DNA from 4 places in the Pseudomonas sp. DNDY-54 genome. Region 2 is predicted to be linked to each of the others. Evidence: predicted binding sites of a transcription regulator. Region 2 holds the regulator's gene; each other region holds the start of a gene.

Region 1 (5,239 bases), 890 kb from region 2:
GATCGCTCACTTCGGTGTGCAGGTTGAGGTCGAAGCCCAGGAAGGTGAGCATCGCGGCCAGGTCTTTCGCTGCCACTTGCGCGCGAACCTGCCAGCGCTGGTCACTGGCGACCAGGTCGTCTGGCGGCCTGGGAATCAGGGAATCGGGGTCATCGTCGCCCAGCTAGCGCGCCAGACCGAACTCTGCCGGCCCGATACGCGTGGCCAGCTGAAACCCGTTGCGGCCAACGTCAACCTGATCGTCATCGTGTTCGCGCCGCTACCTGAGCCTCATGCCAACCTCATCGACCGTTACTTGATCGCAGCCGAACATGCCGGCATTACACCGTTGCTGCTGCTGAACAAGGCGGATCTGATCAATGCACAGAACGAGGGTGCGCTCAACGCCCTGCTCGCGGTGTACCGCACGCTGGGGTACCCTCTGATGGAAGTCTCCGCGCATGACGGGGCCGGCATGGAGACCCTGAAAGCACGGCTGGACGGGCATGTCAGCGTGTTTGTCGGTCAGTCTGGTGTGGGTAAATCGTCGCTGGTGAACAGCCTGCTACCGGGGGTCGACACCCGGGTCGGCGCGCTGTCGGAAATGACCGGCAAAGGAACCCATACGACCACCACAGCACGACTGTTCCACTTCCCCGGTGGTGGCGAGCTCATCGACTCACCCGGCATTCGTGAATTCGGTCTTGGCCATGTCAGCCGCGCCGACGTGGAAGCTGGCTTCATCGAGTTTCAGGAGCTGTTGGGGCACTGTCGCTTCCGCGACTGCAAGCATGATCGCGAGCCGGGCTGCGCCCTGCTGAAGGGGCTTGAGCAGGGGCAGATCCAGCCGCAGCGGATGGCCAGTTACCGCCACATCATCAGCAGCTTGCCGGAAGCCGACTACTAGCGGTTCTAGCAATTCGCCAGAGCAGCTCCCTTCGTTCAGCCCTGGCGCTGAACTGTCGCAGGAGTCCGGATCAGTTGCCGCCGGGCTCGTCAAAGTTCAACACGCCATCCTCGAAGATGTTCAGGCGCTCTCGCAGCTGCGGCGACTGCAGCGGATCGGGTAGCGCTGGCGTTGAGGCACCGTCCTGAGGTGCTGCCTCAGCAGGCGTTGATGCGCTCGCCGCATCGGACTGGGCCCCTTCGATATCACGCTGGGCCTTTTTCGTCAGGACCAGGATATCGATGCGTCGGTTGACCGGATTCAAGGGTTCGTCCCGGTCGAACAATGCGGACGAGGCATAGCCCACTACACGGGCAATCTGTTCATCGGGATAGCCGCCAGCAACCAGGGTGCGCCGCGCCGCGTTGGCGCGTTCCGACGACAGTTCCCAATTGCCATAATCGCCACGACCGGAGTATGGCTTGGCATCGGTGTGACCGCTGACGCTGATCTTGTTCGGCACCGCGCGAATGGTGTCGGCCATGGCCAGCAGAATGTCTTCGAAATAGGGCTGGAGCCGCGAACTGCCCAACGCGAACATCGGCCGGTTAGCCGCATCCATTATCTGGATGCGCAAGCCGTCCTGGGTGATCTCGAACAGGATCTGATCTTTGAAACGGGTCAGATCCGGGTTCTCATCGACCTTGTTTTGCAGCTCCTGCAATAACAATTCCAGCCGCTCTCGCTCCAGCTGCTCAGCGAAGGTTTCCGCCTGGTCGGCGTCAATCTTCGATTCGCTCTGCTGAACGGCCGGATCGATCTCCTCGTTAAGCGTGCGGTCGGGCGATGGAGTCGGCGTGCCACCCAGATCGATGACGTGCGGGCTCGCGCTCTCGGTAAAACCGATGGGGTCTTGAAAATACCCGGAAATCGCCCGCTTCTGCTCGGGCGTAGCCGAACTCATCAGCCACATCACCAGGAAGAACGCCATCATCGCCACAGCGAAATCCGCAAAGGCAATTTTCCATGCACCGCCATGGTGGCCGGCAGCGACCTTCTTGACCCGCTTGACGATGATGGGTTGGTTATTGTCCATGACTGCGCTTAGCTACCACGCATGGCTTGTTCGAGCTCCGAGAAGCTCGGGCGATGCGCTGACAGCAGCACCTTGCGACCAAATTCCACCGCCAGGGTCGGTGGCATGCCGGAAGCAGAAGCCACCAGGGTCGCCTTGATTCCTTCGTAAAGGTTCAGCTCTTCCTTGGCGTCATGCTCGAGCGCAGCCGCCAGCGGCCCGAAGAAGCCGTATGAAGCCAGAATGCCAAGGAAGGTGCCGACCAATGCTGTGGCGACCTTCTCGCCGATCATTGCGTTGTCCGCGTCGGCAAGAATCGACATCGTGATCACGATACCCAGTACCGCTGCCACGATCCCCATCGCGGGCAGGCCATCAGCGACGCGGGCTACAGCATGCGAGGGATGCTCCAGCTCCTCTTTGATACTGGCCATTTCCATATCGAACAGCCCCTCCAACTCGTGGGGAGCCATGTTGCCTGACGACATGATCCGCAAATAATCACAAATGAACGCGGTCATTCGCTCGTCTTTCAATATCCCTGGGTATTTGCTGAATATCGGGCTGGCGCTGGGTTCTTCCAGGTCCGCCTCGATCGCCATCATGCCCTCGCGTCGGCTCTTGTTGAGGATTTCATACAGCAGCCCCAGTACTTCCAGGTAGTACTTCTGCGTAAACCGCGTGCTGAACATCTGCAACGATTTCTTGAAGACCAACTTGATGGTGCTGCCCGGGTTGGCCTGCAGAAACCCGCCGAGTGCCGCGCCGCCGATGATCATGACTTCGAACGGGTGGATAAGCGCGCCGATCTTGCCGCCGGACAGCACGAAACCGCCGAGCACGCTGCCGATGACTACAAGGATGCCGATAATTTTTGCCATAAGAGGTACGTCTAAAACCTAGTACAGAGCACCTGGAGAAGTCGCGCGACGTCGCACGCTCACTGAGTTACAGGCGGGGCGTATGAAAGAATTGTTCGGGTTATCGGTACTTTTGCGCCAGACTAAAGGCCATCCCGATGAAATGCTAGTTCGGCGGCGCCATGAACACGACACCTCTCCCCCGCACGCTTCCCGCCTGGATTGAGGCGCTGGACGCCGTAGTCCTGCCAGCGTTTGCCGACCCCTATGCACGCGTCCAGCGGGCGCTGCGTGATAGCAGCATGTCGATGCGTCAGATCGCCGATCTGATTCAGGAAAGCCCGGTCCTGGCGCTTAACGTGATTCGCGAAGCCAACCGCGACGCCGCATCGCGCAACAAACCGGCCGAGAGCCTGGAAGTTGCGCTCAGTCGCATCGGCTTGAAGCGTGCCGAAACGCTGTTCTCCAAGGTTCCCGCCGCCCAGCCCCAAGATATTCCGGCCCCGCTGCGGCAGATGGTGCTCATCAGCCGCCATGCCAGTCAGCAGGCCAACGGCTTGTTCGCGTCTCGCCTCGCGCGACTCTGGCAAGAGATCCACTGGAGCAGCCTGCTGTTTCTCTCACCCGTCTGGGCGCTTGTCGCAGCTCACCCTGAACTACTTGAAAGCTGGGAACAGCGGGTACTGGTTAAGCGTGAACCGGCGCGTCCGGTCGAGCAATCGCTGCTTGGCGTGTCACTGCTGGAGCTGTGCGTGGCAACGGCTGAACACTGGGGTTTGCCGGGCTGGGTCTCCCAGGGTTATCGGCTGCTCAGTGAAAACCGGCGCATGCTGATCAAGGCGCTGCACATCGCCCGTGACAACGAACATCCGCTGCATCAGCAACAGATGCTCGATGCCGATCCAGATCTCCGCCGCTGGCTCACACTACCAAGCAACACCATCGTGCTCGCCAATTGTTTGGCGATGTCAGCGCACCACAGCTGGGGCGGCATTCACAGCCTGCGTTGGCAGCGGCTCGCCGGACTCTATCTTCAGATTCCGCTGACCGAACTTCAGCACCTCGTGCATCAGCAAGCCGTGACCAGTGCACGGGAGATCGGGCCAACCGACCTCTGGCACCCCGCTCAAGGGTTGCTGTGGCCGTGGGAGAGTGTCTTTCAGGTCGAGCGGGCCGCGAAGCGCCCCGATACCGACGCGCTGGCGCAATGGCGCACCCATTGCCGTGAGCTGCTCAGCGAACCGAGCCCTTACGATAACGTCGTGCAGCTCACTGCGAGCGCATGCAAAGCCCTGTCATGCGCGGGCATGCAACGCGTCTTGCTGATGCTCGTCGACCGTAAGCAGCAGCGCCTCGTTAGCCAGCAGACCAGCGGACTGCCGCGCGACGCGGCCAGACTGACCATCGACCCGGATCAGAGCCAGGTGTTGCGCCGGCTGCTCGAAAAGCCTGTGCAGCTCAGACTGACACCAAACAATCTGGCGCAGTTCTCAGCGCTCCTACCGGGTGCTTTAAAGTCACTGTTCCCCAGTGAACATTTATTGCTGCGCTCCGTCGGCAGCGAGGGTCGGGTGGTCATGCTGCTGGTGGCCGATCAGAACAACACCGCGCTCAGCGAGACGAGCCTGCAGGTGTTCAGCAAGACAGTGCAATGCATCGAGCGCGCACTGGCGACGTTCAGCAAACGAGGGCGCTGAATGCGCGCCAGTTAGCCGCTGTAGGCTGTCTGATCGCCAGCTATCTGGCTTACTCACTCATCTAACTGTCCGCGCCCCGCTCCGCTTCTTCGGTTGTCCTAGCTCGTACGCTCATTCTTAGACTGTGCCCCAGAGCGCCGTTGCACCTTGTCATACCTGCCTCGCCTACGTTTTCAACAGCCTGCTAGACTTGGCCTCTTCAGACCAACCGAGGCTTGCCGTGTCCGCCTTTTCAACCTTGCCCCTGGTAATCGAACCGGCCGATCTGGCCCTGCGCCTGGACGCTCCTGAACTGATTCTGGTCGATCTGACCAGCGCAGCTCGCTACGCTGAGGGGCATCTGCCCGGTGCACGATTCGTCGACCCCAAGCAGACCCAGCTGAGCCAGCCACCCGCACCGGGCCTTTTACCTGGCAAGCCACAACTGGAAGCACTGTTTAGTGCACTGGGGCATCGCCCAGACGCGGTTTACGTTGTCTATGATGATGAAGGTGGCGGCTGGGCCGGCCGATTCATCTGGCTGCTGGACGTCATCGGCCACCACCGATACCACTACCTTAACGGTGGTTTGCACGCCTGGCTGGCCGAACCACGGCCGCTGTCGCAGGACACGCCTGCCCCCTCTGGCAGGCCGATCACGCTGCAGTACGACGAGTCGCCCAGCGCGACCCGTGAGTACATTGAAAGCCGGCTCGGCGCACCTGACATGGTCATTTGGGACGCGCGCTCACCTGAGGAATAC
Region 2 (5,239 bases):
GATCAGATCCGACGCGCGTAACGCTTGAGCATGCTCGGAACATCGAGGATCAAGGCGATACGACCATCGCCGGTGATTGTCGCGCCGGACATGCCCGGAGTGCCTTGCAGCATCTTGCCCAACGGCTTGATCACCACTTCTTCCTGCCCGACCAACTGATCGACGACAAAACCGATGCTCTGGTTGCCGACATTCAGGATCACCACATGCCCTTCACGTTGCTCCTCGTGCTCGGCACCGCGCACCAGCCAACGCTTGAGATAGAACAGCGGCAGTGCCTTGTCGCGCACGATCACCACTTCCTGACCGTCAACCACGTTGGTACGTGAAAGGTCGAGGTGGAATATTTCGTTGACGCTGACCAGCGGGAACGCAAACGCCTGGTTGCCCAGCATCACCATTAGCGTTGGCATGATTGCCAGCGTCAACGGCACCTTGATGACGACACGGGAGCCCTGGCCCTTGCTGGAAAACACGTTAACCGTGCCATTGAGCTGCGAGATCTTGGTCTTGACCACGTCCATGCCCACACCGCGGCCTGAGACGTCGGAAATTTCCGATTTGGTGGAGAAGCCCGGCGCGAAAATCAGGTTGTAGCATTCCAGATCGTTCAGACGGTCGGCTGCATCTCTGTCGAGCAAGCCCTTCTCTACCGCCTTGGCACGCAGCACGTCGGCGTCCATTCCTTTGCCGTCATCGGTGATGAGCAGCAGAATGTGGTCCCCTTCCTGCTCGGCCGACAGCACCACCTTGCCAGTACGCGGCTTGCCGGCGGCCTCACGCTCTTCCGGCGTTTCAATGCCGTGATCGACCGCGTTGCGCACCAAGTGCACCAACGGATCGGCGAGCGCCTCGACAAGGTTCTTGTCCAGATCGGTCTCTTCGCCAACCAGCTCCAGGTTGATTTCTTTTTTGAGGCTCCGAGCCAGATCACGAACCAGGCGCGGGAAACGGCCGAATACCTTCTTGATGGGCTGCATGCGCGTTTTCATCACAGCGCTCTGCAGATCAGCCGTCACCACATCCAGATTGGACACGGCTTTGGCCATGGCTTCGTCCGCGCTGTTGGAGCCCAGGCGTACCAAACGGTTACGCACCAGCACCAGTTCGCCGACCATGTTCATGATTTCGTCGAGCCGTGCGGTATCGACCCGTACGGTGGTCTCGGCTTCACTCGCCGGTTTCTCAGGCGCCGGGGCGGCTTTGGTCGAAACGTCCGCCTTCGCCGGCGCCGCTGCGGGCTTGGGCACAGGTGCCGCTACCGGCTTCGCAGGTGCGTCCTTCTTCGCAGCAGGCGCCGCGGGGACAGGCTTTGCAGCCGGAGCGGCCGCAGTTGCCGACGGTGCGGCGTCTGCCTCGAACTTACCCTTGCCGTGCAATTGATCGAGCAGCGCTTCGAACTCGTCATCGGTGATTTCATCGCCACCCGCCGCGGCGGGTTTGGCATCAGCCTTAGCGCTTTCGGCAGGCGCAGCCGCCGCCGGCTCAGCAAACTGGCCTTTGCCATGCAACTGATCGAGCAGCGCCTCGAATTCGTCGTCGGTAATCTCGTCACTCACCGGCGCCTTAGCTGCGTCGGGGATCGGTGTGACTACGGGCTCGGCAGCGAAAGCCCCTTTGCCATGAAGCTGATCAAGCAACGACTCGAATTCTTCGTCGGTGATTTCGTCACCGGCCTGGGCAGGTGCGGATTCAGCCGGCTGCTCCAACGCGCCAAGGAATTGCTCGAACTCGTTGTCGGCAGTCGTGATCTCAGGCTCCGGCTCTGGTGCTGCCTCGACCGGCAACTCATGCGCGCCGGCCGGCTCGGCCAAACGCGTCAGCGCGGCCAGCAGCTCAGGGGTCGCAGGGGTTACGGCGGTGCGCTCTCGCACCTGCGTAAACATTTCGTTGACGGAGTCCAGTGCCTGGAGCACGACGTCCATCAATTCCGAATCGACGCGACGCTCACCCTTACGCAGGATGTCGAAGACGTTTTCCGCGATGTGGCAGCACTCGACCAGCTCATGCAGCTGGAGGAAACCGGCACCGCCTTTTACCGTGTGGAAACCGCGAAAAATCGCATTGAGCAACGCGGCGTCGTCGGGGCTGCTTTCCAGCTCCACCAGTTGCTCTGACAATAGTTCGAGAATCTCGCCGGCCTCAACCAGGAAGTCCTGGAGGATTTCTTCATCGGCGTCGAAGCTCATATTCACCTTCCCCTAAAAGCCCAGGCTCGAAAGCAGATCATCGACATCGTCCTGCCCGGATACGACATCCTCACGTATATCGGCATGCATCTGCGGACCTTCACCATGGGAAGGCTCTTTTTCTTGTTTTTTCTTTTCCTGCTCGGCGCGCATGGCGTCGCGGTCATGCTGAATGCCGGCGACGCGATCAACTTGCCCCGCCATCAGAACAAGATTGAGCAGGTTGCTTTCGAGTTCGGTGATCAGGCGCGTGACGCGTTTGATGACTTGTCCGGTCAGGTCCTGAAAATCCTGAGCCAGCATGATCTCGCTTAGATTCTGAGAGAGCTGGCTGCCATCGTTCATGCTGCGCTGAAGAAACTGATCGATTCGCTTGACCAACTCACGGAACTGCTCAGCGTTCATTTCGCGGCGCATGAAGCGCTGCCAATCGGCGGTCAAGCTCTGCGCTTCGTAGCTGACGTAGTTCACCAACGGCGCTGATTCTTCCACCAGATCCATGGTGCGGTTGGCCGCTTTTTCGGTCATCTCCACGACGTAGGAAAGGCGATCGGTCGCATCGGTAATTGGCGATGGATCACCACCTGTCGCGCAGGTATCCATTTCAAGCTTGACGATGGCGTTGTGCAATTCGCGGGTGAGCTTGCCAACTTCGAGATAGAGCCCGTGATTACGCGCCTGATTGAGCTCGTTGAACATCTGCGTGGCTTCGTCGAAGCGGCCCTGTTGCAGACTTTCAATTAATTGGGGTGCATGAGCCTTCAGAGTTGCTTCGAACTCTGCCAGGCTTTGGTCTGCTTGCGTCATAGTGCCCTCGCGGCGTTACTGCTTCAGCCGTTGACGCGCTCGAAGATCTTTTCAATCTTCTCTTTGAGCACTTGAGCCGTGAATGGCTTGACGACGTAACCGTTTACCCCGGCCTGCGCGGCCTCGATGATCTGATCGCGCTTTGCTTCGGCGGTCACCATCAACACAGGCAGGTGCTTCAGACGTTCGTCGGCACGCACGGCGCGCAGCAAGTCGATACCGCTCATGCCAGGCATGTTCCAGTCTGTAACGAGGAAATCGAAGCTACCGCTTTTCAACATCGGCAAGGCAGTGGTGCCATCATCCGCTTCGGCGGTGTTGGTAAATCCCAGATCACGCAAAAGGTTCTTGATGATCCGTCTCATGGTCGAAAAGTCGTCGACGATGAGGATTTTCATGTTCTTGTCCAAGTACACCTCCGTAAATCACGAATCTCAGAACCTGCTCACGGTCTGTTGCGGGCTTCACGAATGAAGCGCGTAAGCGGTCTAATACTTTATTGCCGACCTGCCGTTAACGAGCGCGCCATTCACCCAGGCGAGCCCGCAGACGTGCCGCGCACTGACTGTGCAGCTGACTCACCCGCGATTCGCTCACACCTAGCACCTGGCCTATTTCCTTCAAATTCAACTCTTCGTCGTAATACAGCGAAAGCACCAGCTTTTCACGCTCAGGCAAGTTGCCAATGGCCTCGGCCAGCGCCTGTTGGAATCGCTCATCTTCGAGATCGCGAAACGGCTCCGGATGAGTGCTTGCCGCATCTTCCTCGAACTCGCCGTGCTCACCTTCCTGAAGCAGATCATCAAAACTGAACAAACGGCTACCCAAGGTGTCGCCCAGAATGCCGTAGTACTCATCGAGACTCAATTTAAGTTCGGCCGCAACGTCCTGATCTTTAGCGTCGCGACCGGTTCTGGCTTCAATTGCCCGAATCGCCTCACTGACCATCCGCGAATTGCGATGCACCGAACGCGGCGCCCAATCGCCCTTGCGCACCTCGTCAAGCATCGCGCCGCGGATGCGGATACCGGCATAGGTCTCGAAACTGGCGCCCTTGCCTGCGTCGTATTTTTTTGACGCTTCCAGCAAGCCGATCATCCCGGCCTGCATCAGATCATCGACCTGCACGCTCGCCGGCAAACGCGCCAGGAGGTGATAGGCGATGCGTTTGACTAACGGCGCGTATTGGTCGATGAGCTGATATTGCGAGTCTTTAGCGTGAGCTTTGCTGTAATACATACTGAACCCAGCCGCTTGTTATTCGTGAGGCTCTGCGGCGGGCCTGACGAGGCGCTCCACAAAGAATTCCAAATGACCACGTGGCGATGCGGGCAGCGGCCAGCTGTCCACCTTCTGCGCGATGGCCTTGAATGCCAATGAGCACTTGGCTCGCGGATAGGCTTCGTACACGGCGCGCTGCTTCTGTACCGCCTTGCGCACCGCTTCGTCGTAAGGAATCGCGCCGACATATTGCAACGCCACGTCGAGAAATCGCTCGGTGACTTTGGTCAGCTTGGCGAACAGGTTGCGGCCTTCCTGCGGCGCGTGTGCCATGTTTGCCAGGACCCGAAAACGGCTGATGCCATAGTCGCGGTTGAGCAACTTGATCAATGCGTAAGCATCGGTGATTGAGGTGGGCTCGTCAGTCACCACCAGCAGGACTTCCTGCGCCGCGCGCACGAAGCTCACTACGCCGTCGCCAATACCGGCGGCCGTGTCGATGATCAGCACATCGATGTCGTTGCCGATGTCGCTGAAGGCCTGAATCAGCCCCGAATGCTGCAGCGAAGAGAGCTGCACCATGCTCTGCGTACCGGATGCCGCGGGCACGACGCGAATACCGCCCGGTCCCTGAATCATCACGTCACGCAAATCGCATTCCCCGGCGATGACATCAGCCAGCGTGCGCTTGGTGGTCAACCCCAGCAGCACGTCCACGTTGGCCAAACCAAGGTCGGCATCAAGCAGCACCACCCGGCGACCGAGCTCAGCCAGGGCCAGCGACAGATTGACCGACACGTTGGTCTTGCCGACGCCACCTTTGCCGCCAGTCACCGCAATAACCTGTACGGGATGAATACCCATGTTCAAACGCCTATCTCTTTCTGGAGCCCTAGGGCCATCGATGCGTTCAGCCAGAACGCGTCTACTTGGTGTGCGTCACGGAGCAAAGCGTTCATCCGACCCTCCGTGAAGATGCGTTGTACAGACCCGAGAACATATCAGCCATGGTTTCCTCGCTG
Region 3 (5,239 bases), 1.7 Mb from region 2:
CGTACTCGAGGTGGTTCAACAGCAGCAGGCGCAGGCGCTCACATTCATCGGCGCAGGCTTGCAGGCCTTCGCCATGCAGTTGCTTGAGCTGCTGCTTGGCAGCAAGCGTTGGCTCATCGAGCGCGTGGTGCGCAGGCAGCGCCTCAAGGCAGCGGCGGATATCGCCGTCCACCTTCTCGACGGCGTGCCAATCCTTGATCTGCAACGCATGACGCAGCTGCTCATGCAGCGCGGTCAGGCGTTCGCTGTCACTTACGGGCGGCACTGACGCCCTCCCAGCCTTCCCGGAGAATGCCGAGCAGGTTGATCACTTCATCCAGGCCTTCGAGCGACAGCGAGACGCTGACGTCGGAGAGGCGGTAAATGCAGTATTCGTAAAGGCGTGCCAGCCCCTGCACGACCTCGCCACCGCCCTCTTCATCGAGTGCGCCGTTGAGGCCATTGAGGATGTTCATGCACTTTTCCAGCGAAGCGCCTTTCTGCTGATAGCGCTTGTGCTCGATGTGGCCCCGTGCGCGGGCTAGCTCGTCGAGCAGGCCGTCCATCAGCACCAGCACCAGCTCATAAGGCGACGCGGAGGCGGCACGCGCCTCAAGGTCTACGGAGCGGTAGCTGTCATAACTGTCGTTGGGGTGATAGCTGTTCATGAGAACAATCCGTTAGCTTGCGATGGGGTTGGCATCGAGAACATTCCGCTGGTCTGCTCCATGCTCTGCATGGTTTGCATCATGGTGGTGAACTGCCGGAGGTAGCGGCTGTAATGGGTGTCGTACTGCTGCTGAAGGTTTTCGAACTGTTCGTCGATGCGGCGCAGGCTCATGTCCAGCGTGTCCATGCGGTTCTTCAGCATGCCGTTGGTGCTGCTGGTGTAGCTGGCGACCGTCTTGTCGATGCTGTCGAGCAGGTTGTCCTTGCCGGTGAACAGCGCCTCGAAACCTTCCGGATCGTTGGCCACGGCGGCCTCAAAACGCGTCGCGTCGATGGTCAATTTGCCGGTGCGGTCAGCGCTGATGCCAAATTCGATCAGGCTCTTGCCGCCAAAGTCGGTGCGCAGCAGGCCGTTCAGCCGGCTCTCGATGGAGCGAATGCTGGAATCACCGGCCAGCGCGCCACGCTTGGCGCTCTCGCCGCCGCTGGCGGTCAGCGAGTCGAAGCTGGTCATCAAGGCATTGAAGGCATCGATAAAGGTCTGCGCCTTGGCCTTGGTGCCGGCTTTGTCCTGGGCGATCACCATGTTCAAAGCCTGCTCGCCGGCTGTGTGGGTCTTAGTGAACGTCACGCTGACGCCCTCGATCACGTTATCGAAGGTGTTACTGGAATTAGTCAGTAGCATGCCCGTCTCGCCACCGAGACGAACCTTGGCGTCCTGAGCTTTGGTCAGTTCGAGCTTACTGGTAATGGAGGCGTCCAACCCGGCACTGGTGCCAGCGGTAGTCAGCGTAATCGCATTGGACGCGCCGGTCGCTTCACTGGACAACACCAACGAGACCTCCCCGTTGCTGCGCACCAGGGTCGCTTGCGTACCAGTGTTGGCTGCATGATTGTTAATGGCCGCCGCCAGTTCTTCCAGCGACTTACTACCATCACCGTCGCTGTCGATGGTGCTCAGGTCGATATCGAATGAAGCGCCAGCCTGGCCTATGGTGAGCTTCCCGGCGCCGATGTCGGCCGAGGTGAGCCCATTTAGCGCGACTTGATGGGCGCTGGCCAGTTGCTCGGTAAAGAAGTCGTAGCTGCCCGGCTGCGCCGTCATGCCAACGGTGGCAGTGGCGTAACCCTCCTGGCTGGAGGTCGCGCTATTGGTCAGCATGCTCGTCGTGCTGCTGTTGAGCTTGGTGATGGCCGACTTGAACGTAGTCAACGACGTGCGCAGCGAACTCAGCGCGTCGCGCTGAGCCTTGTAGCGTGATTCGTTACGGTTAAGCCGATCCAGCGAACCCTGGACTTCGTAAGTGGCCAACTGCGTCGACATCTGTTGTACGTAATCGGAATTTATAGCCATGACCATCCCCTCTTGGATTCTTGTACAGCAAGTTGGATGCCAGTTCTGAAAGCCCCGTATTACGGGCACTTCAGCCAGCAGCATGCAGAAAAAAGGCTTCCGCTACGCGACGCGACAAGGAAACGGGGAAACGCCGTTTCCGCCTGCGCGACGGGCGGAACATCTCTCTGTAAAGGCGACGTCAGAGGCGAGGGAGTTAAAGCGGAGAAGGAAAAGGATTAATTCTTTTCCAAGCAACTGAATAAGTAGCGCCCGCGCCGGCGCAAGTCGGGTCCGCGAAGCGGCGCGATGTGGCAATGCTGGCTGCGGCAGGTCGAGATTCGGGATTGACGTTGGGAATGCTGACGCTTGGAGCCCGTCACGTAGGATGGATGTCGCTTTTCACATCCACCGCTCCGCCCGTGAGGCCCTACACGCTGCCCCGCATCACAAGGCCAGCGCGACGTGCGTTGTTCAGGGTGAAGAGGGAACGTCGAAGGACTGAGCGTCAGTACGCTTGAGGCGAATAGAGCCGGGCGTCTTGCCCACCGGCGAGCAGCTGCTGAAGGATGTCGTGGTGCATGGCGAGCAGCTTGCCGTTGTGCTCGTTGAATTGCTGACACTGCACAGCGAGATCACCGACCTGCTGCCAGTGCTGCTGCAGCGACTCACCGCGCCCGCCCGAACAGCTGGAGAGCAGGCGGCGCATGCCGACACCCGTCGGCTCCAGCCGGAAGGCAGCCAGGACCTTGCTGCGGCGCTGGGCGCGCGCGGCAATGGCTTCGACGCGAACGGTGATCTGCAGATTGATACGGTCGATCTCAGGCACATCGCGTTCCAGCAGGCGGCCGTAAAGCGCCTGCATCAGCTCGCGCAGGGCGAGGTAATCCCCGCAATCCTGCTGCAAATCGTCATCGACGACGGCAAGCAGTTTCTCGCGCTGGCTCACGCATCGCTTCCGCGGTGATAGCTGAGCATGCTGCTCGCCAGCTCGCCCACGTCGGTTGAGATTTCACCGCGCTGCAGGGCTTGCTTGATCGCGGCGACGCGGTCGAGATCGACCTCGGGCATGGCGCGCAGGGCGTCGTGCATCTGTTCCAACGGCAGGCTCTCGGCTTGACGTGCGGCTGGCTGAGCAGCCGGGCGAGCGGCGACCTGACGGGCCGTTGAAAGCTCGGTAGGTGTGACGGAGGCGGGCTTGAAGTGCCGGCTGATTTCCATGATTTTCGTTCCAACTCGGTGGTTACTGCCTAACAAGCGACCGCTCGGGCGGAAACCTTAAATGTTTTTTTGCCGGGGGTGACGGACGGGACCCTTATTGATCCTCACATCGGCGGCTGGCTTGGCCACCACCCCTCACCCCAACCCTCTCCCCGCAAGCGGGGAGAGGGGGCTGGCCGTGCGGGTTATCGACGGCGTGATCAACACGACGCCTTGCCTGTTTCGACTGTCCCACGACGGCGGCGTCCAGTGGTGACACCTAAGTTGACGATCGCTTGCAGGGATTCTGGCGCCGCAAACTGCGCCAACGGGTCAGTGCTTCTGGCAGCTCCCGCCAGCGAGGCGCGAGCGGCCTCGACCAGATCTTGCCTGCCTTACCTTGGGCAGCAACTCCGGTCTGGCCTCCACGCCCCTCACCCACTCCGCTATCACGCCGTACACGCCCCCTCGCCCCTCCGGGGAGAGGGTTGGGGTGAGGGGCCGGGGCCGAGCGAACACGTAAACGCCACACCCACCACCCATTCGTTAGGCAGTCTGATTGCGCCACCAGGTCTGAGCCGCCAAACCATCCTGAATTTTCTGCTCCTGCGCCAGCAGCAGTTGCTGCCACTGCAGCATCTTGGCGTCGATCACATGCTCGACCACCTTCTCGCTGCGCATGGCCTGCAACAGCTCCTGCTGAATCCGCGCCAGCGCCTGCTCGGCCACCGCCAGTTCGCGGCGCTGCAGTTCGACCATCTTGTACAGCGTCGCCTTGTAGCGCTGCTGGTTGTCGCGCTGCAGCGGCGTACTCATCGGCACAGAGAAACCGCACAGGCGGCTGAGGCCGGTGATGTTGTTGCGATAGCGCTGGCAAAGGTTCTGCTGATACTGAACCTGCCCGAGCATCTGCTTGACCCGGTTGCCGCGCAGGCTCGCCAGGCGCGTGAGCGTTTCGATCTGCTGTTTCATGGTTGTTTAATGATGCTCTGCAGGATGGCAAGGCTGGTTTCCAGCTCCGCGGCCTCGCCCACTTCCTGGCGCAGAAATCGCTCGATGGTGGGCGCCAGCTTCACCGCACGATCGGTTTTGAGATCCGCGCCCGGGCTGTAGCCGCCCAGCGGGATCAGCTCCTTGATCTTCTCGTAGGTGCTATAGAACTCCTTGAGCTGACGCGCCGCGCCGAGGTGCGGCGGCTGGCCGACCTGGCTCATGCAGCGGCTGACCGAGGCGCAGACGTCGATGGCCGGGTAGTGCCCGGCATCGGCCAGGCGGCGCGACAGGACGATGTGCCCATCCAGAATCGCCCGCGCGCAGTCGACGATCGGGTCCTGCTGGTCATCGCCTTCGGCTAGTACGGTGTACAGCGCGCTGAGGCTGCCGTTGTCATTGGCGCCGTTACCGGCGCTTTCCACCAGTTCCGGCAACATGCCGAACACCGACGGCGGATAGCCTTTGGTGGCCGGCGGTTCGCCCAGGGCCAAGGCGATTTCGCGCTGGGCCATGGCGTAGCGAGTCAGCGAATCCACCAGCAGCAATACATCGTTGCCCTGGTCGCGAAAGTAGGCGGCGATGCTGTGACACAGCTCGGTGGCCTTCAGGCGCATCAACGGCGATTCGTTGGCGGGCGCGACCACCACCACGGCCTTCTTCAGCCCTTCCTCACCCAGCGAATGCAGCAGAAACTCCTGCACCTCGCGCCCACGTTCGCCGATCAGCCCGACCACCACGACGTCAGCCTTGGTCTGCCGGGTAATCATCCCCAACAGCACGCTTTTGCCGACACCAGAGCCGGCGAACAACCCGACGCGTTGGCCCTTGCCGAGGGTCAGCATGGCGTTGATCGCGCGCACGCCGACGTCCAGCGGTTCGCTGACCGGCTTGCGTTTGAGCGGGTTGACGGAGGGCAGCTCGGTGGGCAGTGGATCGCGCCCGCTGAGCTTGCCCATTTCATCCAGCGGCTCACCGAGGCCGTTGACCACCCGGCCCAGCCAGGATTCATCGATATGCAGCTTGGCATCGTCCGGTGCGGGGAAAACACGCGAACCGGAGGTCAGC
Region 4 (5,239 bases), 180 kb from region 2:
CACACCGCACCTCCCCGCTCCGCTTTCTACTGATCACGCCTCGAGCCGGAAACGTCCAGTCAATGTCTTGAGCCCTTTCATGCTCTGCATGATGGTATTGCCTGATACCGCCGTGTCTTGCGTTGCGTTGGCGGCCTGATCAGCCACCTGGGCGATGCGCGTCAGCGATTGATTCATGTCTTCGGCAACCTGCGACTGCTCCTCCGCCGCGGTGGCGATCTGATTGGTCATTCCGCGAATGGTCTGCACCGCGCCGACGATCTGACCCAGCGCACGCTGAGCTGCCTCGATCTGGGTGAGCGTAACCGTGCTGCTCTGGCGTGAAGCGACCATAGCTTCACCTGCGCGGGTGGCCTGGCTCTGCAACCGCTCGACCAGCACACTGACCTCCTTCGCCGAACTCTGGGTGCGGCTGGCCAGGCTGCGAACCTCGTCGGCAACTACCGCGAAACCGCGCCCCTGCTCGCCCGCACGCGCCGCCTCGATGGCCGCGTTGAGCGCCAGCAGATTGGTCTGTTCGGCGATACCACTGATCACGTTGAGCACTTTGCCGATTTCATGGCTGTCCTGCACCAGCTGCTGCATGACATCGGACAGCCCATCGACATGGCCGCTCAGAACGCGGATGGCGCCAACCGATTCATTCATCACCGCGCTGCCGGTATTGGTTTCCTGCTCCGCGATATCCGCGGCGCTGGCGGCTTCGACAGTGCTGCGCGCCACCTCTTGTGAGGTCGCGAGCATTTCGTTCATGGCCGTCGCGACCTGATCGATCTCGGCCTGCTGCCCTTCGACATTACGCGCGCTATCGCTCGCAAGGTTGGCCATGCGAACGCACTGACCATCAACGTCGTCAGCGGCCAGGCGCATGCCCTTGATCATCTCGCCAACCTGCCCCAGCAGGCGGTTGTACGCCAGTGTGATCATGCCCATTTCATCGTCCGCATGACGCACCTGCAGCGGCGCGGAAAAATCGCCCTGGCTGACCTTTTCCAGGCGGCCGCGCAACTCGTCGATCTGCAGCATCAGCCAGTTCATGCCTGCGATACGGCCAAGAACGACCAGCAGCAGAATGCAGAAAGTCGACGCCATCGCCACCCAGAGCTGCTGGGAAGCGCTGCGGTTTGCCTCGGCAGAGATCAGTGAAACCACTTCGTTGGAGGCCGCGAGAATGTCATTGGCATCCGTCGCGAGAGCCTTCAGGTCCGGGCTCTGACCGGCGGCCAGTGCCTGCACGGCGGGACGGTAGCGCTGCCAGATCTGGTCGACGCGCTGCAGGTGCGGCTGGGCGCTGGCCAGTTCCACCGGGGCGACGCCCTGGCTGCGGTCACCCTTCATCAGCAAGCGATGCGACAGCTCGAACCGCTGGATTGTCTTCTCGGCGTCCGCCGGGCCACCGATGCCCTGCGCAGCCAGCAACGACTCCTTCATCATCTTCTGGCTGAGCATGCGCTGCGCGCCGGCCATGTCAATCTGGCTGGCGTCCTTGCTGGACATGAACAGGACGCCGGCCGTCAGCGCTGCGCAGAGGAAAATCAGGCTGTAGGAAAAGAAGAATTGCAGGTTGATGGTGCGTAGACCCAGCCCGCGTAAAACGGACTGAATGACGTTCGCTAAAGTGCTGGTCATGGGGGTATCCAACTACAGGGAAAGAAAGCGGTGCCATCCTGGACAGCGTCGCACTTGCCCGGTTCTCGGCCGCATCTGGAACAACTTGATACCGCCGATCAGCTTTCTGGAACACGCACGCTAGAGCGCTTTCCATTCAAATAATGGTTCACGGACAGGTGCCAGACACACTGACCTCAATCAACAAAAGCCTCGTAAAGATGACTGATTAGCCTGCCCAAACGCGGGGCAACGGCTATCGTCTGGTAACGACAGCCCGCTCTCATGACACGAACTCAGCTGAGAGGAACGCCTCATGTTTCACGTAACCCGGATTGGTGACAAACGCATCGACGTGGATTTTTCCGGCAAGCTCGACAGCAACGAAATGCGCTTTGCGCTGGATGAGCTGATGAGAAAATCCGAAGGCATCACCCATGGACAGATGCTCTTTCGGGTCGGCGACTTCGACATGCCCACCCTCGGCGCGGTAGGCGTCGAGCTGTCGCGGCTTCCGCAGATGTTTCGTTTCATCCGCCGCTTCGACCGCTGCGCCGTGGTTTCGGCGAAGGAGTGGGTCAGGAAAACCAGCGAGCTCGAAGGCGCGCTGATTCCTGGCCTGACCATCAAGGCGTACGACCAAGATCGGGCAACCGAGGCGCATCAGTGGCTTGAGGGACAGATCTGATCGGGTGTCAACGAGGCTTACCGAAGACCTGCGTCCAATAGCTCACCGCAGCGCTGTCCTTGTTAATGGCGTAGGCCGCGCCCATTTCGGTAAACGTCGCATTCATGATGTTGCTGCAGTGCCCGGGACTGGCCAGCCAGCCGGCGACAACCTGCTCCGCCGAGCCCTGCCCCGCCGCGATGTTCTCGCCGATCCGCTCCCAGCGATAGCCGGCGCGACTGGCACGGTCGCTGACCTGGCTGCCATCCGGCGCCTGATGCGCGAAGTACTTCTGCTTGGCCATGTCGCGGCTGTGGGCCAGCGCCGTATCACCGAGTTCAGCGTTCCAGCTAAGCGCCGGTGCGGGGTCAAACGACTGGCTACCGCAGCGACGCGACTTGGCCCGCGCCTCGTTGACCCGCTGCAGGATGTTCTTGCCAACCTGTTGCCAATCGCCAAGGTCCGGGGCGAGTAACGGTTTGGCGAGCAACACTTGCCAGGTCGTACCGTCACGCGATACGCCGATCTCGGCATAATCCTGACTGCGTAGCGGTGCGCAATAACGCTGTTTGAGCGCCTGCATCGCGCTCTGCGCATCGGCCGGACCCGAAACCGAAATGGCTTGCAGCTTGGCCGGCCGGTACCCGGAATCCTGCAGCGCCTGCTGCAGCTGCGTGCCACTGGTAGCCAGTGGCAACGCCAATGCCTCGTTCGGGGCCAACGGTCCGACAGCCTGAGCCTCGCCGTCTCCACAGCTCTGGGAAGACCCACGGAACTCGTTGACCAGACTCACCAGATCGGACTCCTGAGCCTGTGTCTGGGCGCTGAACAGCGCCACAAGCGTCAGACACGCGGTGGGTATTGCATGCGACCGCTCGAGCACGGGTGTCGAGTGGCCGAGTGAAGCGAAGTTGGGCAGTTTCATGCATCACCTTGTCGGGCTGCGGTTAAGCATCCTGACCACGAGTGGCCGCAAGCGATCCACGGCGATAGCAGCAGCGACTGAGATACGCGCTTCAAACGCGACCGTTGTTGTACGCGCCATAACGCGCATCCGCATGGGATGATGCCTAACCAAGCGGCTTCTATTGACCGATCACCTACATGACCCTCTCCGATTTCCTGCTATTCGCCCTTCCGGCCATCTTTTTGACCGGGCTGTCCAAAGGCGGTTTTGGTGGCGCATTGGGCGGTATTGCCGTGCCGTTGCTGGCCCTGGCCATTTCGCCGAAACAGGCTGCCGCCGTGATGTTGCCGATTCTCTGCCTGGCCGACGTGGTGGGGCTGAAGGCCTACTTCGGCAAGTGGGACATTGCCAACCTGAAGGTGATGCTGCCCGGTGCGCTGATCGGCATTGCGCTCGGCTCACTGACGTTCGGCCTGCTCGATGAACGCATGATCGGCCTGATGATGGGCGCCATCGCCGTGGGGTTCGTGCTGCTCGGGCTGCTGACCAACAACGACAAACCCAGGCCACTGCAGCGCGGCCGAGGCACGCTCCTCTCCTCGATTGCGGGATTTACCAGCTTCGTCGCACACGCCGGCGGGCCGCCGATCATGATGCACCTGCTCCCGCAGCAACTGGACAAGCTGCGCTACGTCGCGACCATCAACCTGTTTTTTCTGATGACCAACGCGATCAAGCTGATTCCCTATGCTGCGCTCGGCCAGTTCGGCCACGAAAACCTGATGCTGAGCCTGACCCTCGCACCCATCGTGCCATTCGGCGTCTGGGCCGGGCTTTGGCTACACAAGCGCATCGATCACACCTGGTTCTATCGGATTGCCCGCATCGGCATGCTGATCGCCGGCCTGCAGCTGATCTGGAAGCATCTCTGACGCCAGCATTGAGCCTCTACCGGCACCCCGAAACTTCGCTGCTCTGAACGATCACCGCCATGCTCAGTCGGAATTGATGTACCCACTGCAACAGGAGTCATCGTTATGCTGAAGTTTCTAGGTAGCACAATCGGCATCATTTTCCTGATCGGACTGCTGGTGGTGATCGGTTTGTTCATGCTGGTGTTCTGATACCGCACCCGCTGAGCGCAGACGGGTCTGAACGAGTCCGCTGTGCCGACCGAATGACAGCGTTACCGACGGGCCGCCGAGATCTAGGCGGCCCGGTCGTATCTGCAACCGAACAGCCACTTCGGAACCGCAGCCTTTCATGCACACGCACCTAACCTTTTCAACGCCCCGTCGCGCCGTCTGGCTGCTTTTAGTCATGCTGGCCTGTCAGGCACTGATGCCTGCCGGGTCCGCCGCCCAGGAAAGCGTCGCCACGGTGCGGCTGGACGGCCGTGCCCTGTTTCGTATCGGGCCTGACGACGCGCTGGAACCCCGGCCGCGTGCACGGCAGATCGAACGGCAGCTGGCGGCGGTCTTGGAAACGCCACAAGGCATTACCCGCGCACGCATTTCACCGAGCGAAACCGAGAATGAAGGCCTGCAGATCAGTGTGGCCGGGCGGCCGCTGCTGGTGGTATCGCCGGCAGACGCCGAAGCCAACGGGCTGACCCTGGACAAACTGGCGCGTGAGTGGGCTGCGATCATCGATCGTGCGTTAGCGACCGCGGTTAAGCGCCGTGATTCGGACCGCGGCCGCTTCGTCACCCCCGTCCAGTCGAGCGTCGAGACCGCATTTGCGCGCTTACTCGAATCAGCGATCAATATCATTCCGCGGGTCCTCGCTGCCCTGCTGGTATTGCTGTTGTTCTGGGGCCTGGCCACGGCGGTGCGCGCGTTGATGAGAAAGCTGGTCAGCCGCCTGGCGAACGACCTGACCGTGGAAAACCTGGTGCGCCAGGTCAGCTATTACGCCGTCTGGCTGCTCGGCATCATGGTCGCTGCAAGCGCTTTCGGGCTGGAGCCAAGTACGCTGGCGACCGGCCTTGGGCTGACCAGCCTGGCGCTGGGTTTCGCACTCAAGGACATCCTCTCCAACTTTGTCAGCGGCTTGCT

The links. Region 2 encodes FliA, which starts transcription of late flagellar genes. Its sites were predicted from a motif close to CTAAAGTTTNNNNNNNNNNNGCCGNTAA; they were not measured.
Region 1: a site for FliA is predicted at 2,922-2,949, ahead of motA (flagellar motor stator protein MotA). Genes of this name have one in related genera too.
Region 3: a site for FliA is predicted at 3,236-3,263, ahead of flgM (flagellar biosynthesis anti-sigma factor FlgM). Genes of this name have one in related genera too.
Region 4: a site for FliA is predicted at 1,692-1,719, ahead of K4O48_RS13995 (methyl-accepting chemotaxis protein). Genes of this name have one in related genera too.

Annotation. Positions count from the first base shown of each region.
Region 1 covers NZ_CP082271.1:3,750,223-3,755,461, forward strand. The annotation lists gene rsgA (small ribosomal subunit biogenesis GTPase RsgA) at 1-886, shown strand, start outside; gene motB (flagellar motor protein MotB) at 957-1,961, opposite strand; gene motA (flagellar motor stator protein MotA) at 1,970-2,821, opposite strand; gene K4O48_RS17495 (HDOD domain-containing protein) at 2,983-4,497, shown strand; gene K4O48_RS17500 (rhodanese-like domain-containing protein) at 4,718-5,239, shown strand, end outside.
Region 2 covers NZ_CP082271.1:2,855,640-2,860,878, forward strand. The annotation lists gene K4O48_RS13170 (chemotaxis protein CheA) at 3-2,189, opposite strand; gene K4O48_RS13175 (protein phosphatase CheZ) at 2,202-2,996, opposite strand; gene K4O48_RS13180 (chemotaxis response regulator CheY) at 3,020-3,394, opposite strand; gene fliA (RNA polymerase sigma factor FliA) at 3,510-4,235, opposite strand; gene fleN (flagellar synthesis regulator FleN) at 4,254-5,081, opposite strand; gene flhF (flagellar biosynthesis protein FlhF) at 5,173-5,239, opposite strand, start outside.
Region 3 covers NZ_CP082271.1:170,881-176,119, reverse strand. The annotation lists gene K4O48_RS00845 (hypothetical protein) at 1-265, opposite strand, end outside; gene fliS (flagellar export chaperone FliS) at 249-647, opposite strand; gene fliD (flagellar filament capping protein FliD) at 644-2,002, opposite strand; gene flgN (flagellar protein FlgN) at 2,490-2,930, opposite strand; gene flgM (flagellar biosynthesis anti-sigma factor FlgM) at 2,927-3,202, opposite strand; gene K4O48_RS00820 (flagellar export protein FliJ) at 3,728-4,153, opposite strand; gene fliI (flagellar protein export ATPase FliI) at 4,150-5,239, opposite strand, start outside.
Region 4 covers NZ_CP082271.1:3,037,621-3,042,859, forward strand. The annotation lists gene K4O48_RS13995 (methyl-accepting chemotaxis protein) at 34-1,629, opposite strand; gene K4O48_RS14000 (STAS/SEC14 domain-containing protein) at 1,925-2,296, shown strand; gene K4O48_RS14005 (CAP domain-containing protein) at 2,304-3,200, opposite strand; gene K4O48_RS14010 (sulfite exporter TauE/SafE family protein) at 3,380-4,114, shown strand; gene K4O48_RS14015 (mechanosensitive ion channel family protein) at 4,446-5,239, shown strand, end outside.